Regions from separate parts of the Allobosea sp. FW305-C-101 genome, predicted to be linked through region 2. Evidence: predicted binding sites of a transcription regulator. Region 2 holds the regulator's gene; the other holds the start of a gene.
The links. The regulator PhoB, encoded in region 2, activates phosphate uptake and scavenging genes when phosphate is short. The targets are predictions, from matches to a motif close to TGTCATNNANCTGTCAT.
Positions count from the first base shown of each region.

Region 1: phnD (phosphate/phosphite/phosphonate ABC transporter substrate-binding protein) is a predicted target of PhoB. The motif match lies at 989-1,005, and genes of this name have one in related genera.

Region 1 is NZ_JBYSYT010000001.1:868,906-871,102, forward strand. Features, by position in the region: gene groL (chaperonin GroEL) at 1-925, shown strand, start outside; gene phnD (phosphate/phosphite/phosphonate ABC transporter substrate-binding protein) at 1,065-1,979, shown strand; gene AC3WMA_RS04130 (branched-chain amino acid ABC transporter substrate-binding protein) at 2,132-2,197, shown strand, end outside.
Region 2 is NZ_JBYSYT010000002.1:355,245-357,441, forward strand. Features, by position in the region: gene AC3WMA_RS09225 (LysR family transcriptional regulator) at 1-536, shown strand, start outside; gene AC3WMA_RS09230 (SpoIIAA family protein) at 591-977, shown strand; gene phoB (phosphate regulon transcriptional regulator PhoB) at 981-1,688, opposite strand; gene phoU (phosphate signaling complex protein PhoU) at 1,702-2,197, opposite strand, start outside.

The DNA.
Region 1 (2,197 bases), on a different contig from region 2:
GGCCGTCGTGCAGACCGGCAAGCCGCTCCTCATCATCGCCGAGGACGTCGAGGGCGAGGCCCTGGCCACGCTCGTCGTCAACAAGCTCCGTGGCGGCCTGAAGGTCGCGGCCGTCAAGGCTCCGGGCTTCGGCGATCGCCGCAAGGCCATGCTCGAGGACATCTCGATCCTGACCGCCGGCCAGATGATCTCGGAAGACCTCGGCATCAAGCTCGAGACCGTGACGCTCAACATGCTCGGCCGCGCCAAGCGCGTGCGCATCGAGAAGGAGAACACCACGATCATCGACGGCGCCGGCAAGAAGAAGGACATCGAGGCTCGCGTCGGCCAGATCAAGGCCCAGATCGAGGAGACCTCCTCGGACTACGACCGTGAGAAGCTCCAGGAGCGTCTGGCCAAGCTCGCCGGCGGCGTCGCGGTCATCCGCGTCGGCGGCGCGACCGAGGTCGAGGTCAAGGAGAAGAAGGACCGCGTCGACGATGCCCTGAACGCGACCCGCGCTGCGGTCGAAGAAGGCATCCTGCCGGGCGGCGGCGTCGCCCTCCTGCGCGCCCTGTCCTCGGTCAAGGGCATCAAGACCCAGAACGACGACCAGAAGACCGGCGTCGAGATCGTCCGCAAGGCGATCGCCGCTCCGGCGCGCCAGATCGTCGACAACGCCGGCGATGACGGCGCGGTCGTGATCGGCAAGCTGCTGGAGTCGAAGGACTACACCTACGGCTACAACGCCCAGACCGGCGAGTACGGCGATCTGGTCAAGGCCGGCATCATCGACCCGACCAAGGTCGTGCGCACGGCGATCCAGGACGCGGCTTCGATCGCTGGCCTGCTGATCACCACCGAGGCGATGGTCGCTGACCTGCCGAAGAAGGACGCCCCGATGCCCCCGATGGGCGGCGGCGGCATGGGCGGCATGGACTTCTGATCCAGCCTCTCAGGCAATCAAGGAAGGCCCGGCGCAAGCCGGGCCTTTTTCGTTTCACGGCACTGTCATCCGCCTGCCATCCGGCCGTCGTCGCGTGCGCGCATCGAGGCGCGATCAGATCATCGCGCCAGAGACCATCATGCCGACACGCCGCTTCGTCCTCGCCGGCCTTGCCGCCGGCAGCATCGCCCCCGCCTTCGCGCAGGCACCGGACTGGCGGCAGGGCATCAAGGAAGTTCGCTTCGGCGTTTCCTCCGCCGAGAACGAGGTCGGCGCCATCGCCCGCACCCAGCCGATGGTCGACTACCTGTCGCAGCGCCTCGGCGTGCCCGTGCGTTTCTTCCGGGTCTCGGACTATGCCGGCCTCGTCGAGGCGATGCGGGCCGACCAGGTCGATTTCGCGCGCTTCGGGCCGGCGGTCTACGCGCTCGGCCGCCGGGTGCTCGGCGACAAGCTCCAGCCGCTGATCCGCGACGTCGATAACCAGGGGCAGGAAGGCTACTACTCCGTGCTGCTGGTGCGGGCGGAGAGCCCCTATCAGAGCCTTGCCGATCTCAAGGGCAAGGTCATGGCCTTCGCCGACCCGAACTCGACCTCCGGCTACGCCTTCCCGTCCTATTTCCTGCGCAAGCAGGGCATCGACCCGAAAGCCCATTTCAGCGGCACGGTCTTTTCCGGCGGCCATGACAATTCGGTGCTCGCGCTGGTGCGCGGCCAGTTCGACGTCGTCGCGACCTATCAGGTCAATGCCGAGCATGGCGTCGCGCAGCGACTCGCCCAGCGCGGCATGATCCCGGCCAGCTCGACCCGCGTGCTCTGGACCTCGCCGCTGATCCCGGCGAGCCCGTTCTCGACCCGCGCCAACCTGCCGCAGGGGCTGAAGGACGATTTCGTCGCCGCCATGAACGCGATGAAGGAGGCCGCTCCGGAGGCCTGGAAGAGCTTCACCGACGGCCATGTCTCGCGCTACGCGCCGGCCCGCCACGAGGATTATCTCGACGTGATCGCCGTTACCGAGGAGCTGGAAGCCCAGCGCAAGGCCCGCAACGGCTGAATGCGGATACTGCCTGCCGCACAGCCATGCATTTGCCGACAGGGCTGATGAAAGCTTGGGCAGTGCCCTCGGACGGCATCCTGGCCTATACAGGCGGCAAGCGATCCCGCGCGGGATCGCGCGCTAAAGTTGCATGTCGTAGGGAGATGCAAATGAAAAATTCCCAACTCCTATCGGGCGCCGCGCTCGCCGCCGCCCTCTTCCTCTCTGCCCAGGCC
Region 2 (2,197 bases):
CCAACTATGTCAGCGAGAGCGAGACCGAGGAGCCGGATATCGAGATCGCCCATGGCGTCGAGCCCTGGCCCGGCAAGGAGGCGCATTATCTCTTCGGCCGCGATGTCGCGCTGGTCGCCGCGCCCAGCCTGATCGAGCGCATGGGCGGTTTCCGCCGCGCCGCCGACATCCAGAAGGCGACCCTGCTCCAGCATTACCAGATGCCGACCTTCTGGGCCGAGTTCACCGAGGCGCATGACCTGCGCGGCGCGGTGCCCGAGCACACCGTGCGCTACGGCTATTATTCGGTGATCACCAGCGCCGCCGTCGCCGGCTTGGGCTTCGCGCTGGCGCCACGCTGCTATGTCGCCGACGAACTGGTTTCGGGTGCGCTGGTCAATCCGCTGGGCCTCGGCTTCACCAGCGCGATCGGCTGCTGGCTGACGCGCCCGCTCGACCAGCCGCCGCGCCCCGGGCTCGACGCCTTCATCGCTTGGCTGAAATCAGAAGCCGCCCAATTCGACGCCGCCACGCGAGCACCTGTCCAACCCGCCTGACCGGCTGGCGAAACCTCCTCTTCCTCCGTGCGTTGTCGTTGGCAAGGAGGAGCCATGCTGACCATTCTGCCCGCGCCGGATCATGTCGCAGCCTATCGTCTGATGCAGACGCTGACCGGGGAGGATGTCGACGCGATCATGGCCGATATCGACACGAAGCTCGCTCGCCACGAGAAGATCGGCGTGCTTGTCGATCTCTCCGACTTTACCGACCTGACGCTCACCGCCGCCTGGAAGGACGCGCGCTACAGCATCGGCAAGCTCTGGGAACTCAAGCGCTTCCCCAAGGAAGCCGTGATCACGAACAAGGGCTGGCTCGCCGGCTTCATCGATCTGCTCGATCCGGCGATCCCCTTCGTCAAGGTCCGCGCCTTCAAGCCCGAGGACTATGACAGGGCGCTGGCATGGGCCGGCGATATCGAGGGCGGCCCCGACGCCTGAGGTTTATGCAGCGCCGCCTCGCGCGAAGGTCTCGTCGAAGGCATAGCCGGCACCGCGCACCGTGCGCAGCGGGTCCTTCGCATCGCCCGGCGTGATCGCCTTGCGCAGCCGCCCGACATGGACGTCGACCGTGCGCTCGTCGATATAGACGTCGCGGCCCCAGACGGCATCGAGCAACTGGGCACGGGAATAGACCCGGCCCGGCGCCTGCATCAGGAACTCCAGCAAACGGAACTCGGTCGGGCCGAGATGGAGTTCGCTGCCCGCGCGGCGGACGCGCCGCGTCGTGCGGTCGAGTTCGAGATCGCCGGCCGCCAGCAGCCCCGCGACATGGCCGGGCTTCGCCCGGCGCAACAGCGCCTGGATGCGCGCGATCAGCTCCGGCAGCGAGAACGGCTTCACGACGTAATCGTCGGCACCGGTCGCAAGGCCACGCACTCGCTCGGTCTCCTCGCCGCGCGCCGTCAGCATGATGATCGGCACGCGCTCGGTGTCGCGCCGCGAGCGCAGGCGCCGGCAAAGCTCGATGCCGGACAGGCCCGGCAGCATCCAGTCGAGCAGGACGAGATCGGGCGTGTGATCGCGCAGATGCAATTCCGCATCGTCCCCGCGCGCGACGCTGTCGACCTCGAAGCCCTCGGCTTCGAGGTTGTAGCGCAGCAGCAGGGTCAGCGGCTCCTCGTCCTCGACGATCAGGATACGTGCGGCCATGTCGGCTTTGACCTTAGTTTCCCGTCACCGCTTCGACCTCGATATTGGTCGTGTCGAGCTTGGGGCGGTTCGCATCGAGCGAGTCGCCGGTGACGAGGTAGTGGATGGTCTCGGCGATATTGGTGGTGTGGTCGCCGATGCGCTCGATGTTCTTGGCGCAGAACAGGAGATGCGTGCAGAAGGTGATGTTGCGCGGATCCTCCATCATATAGGTCAGGAGTTCGCGGAACAGCGAGGTGTAGAGCGCGTCGATCTCGTCGTCGCGCTTCCAGACCTCGAGCGCCTTCTGCTCGTTGGTCGCGGCATAGGCGTCGAGCACGTCCTTGAGCTGGGCCTGCACGAGGCGGCTGATATGCTCGAGGCCGACGACCGCGCGATGCGGCGGCTGGAACTGCCCGGCGATCGCGACGGCGCGCTTGGCGATGTTCTTGGCGAGATCGCCGACCCGCTCGATATCGGAGGCGAGGCGGATCGCCGAGATCAGCTCGCGCAGGTCCTGCGCCAGCGGC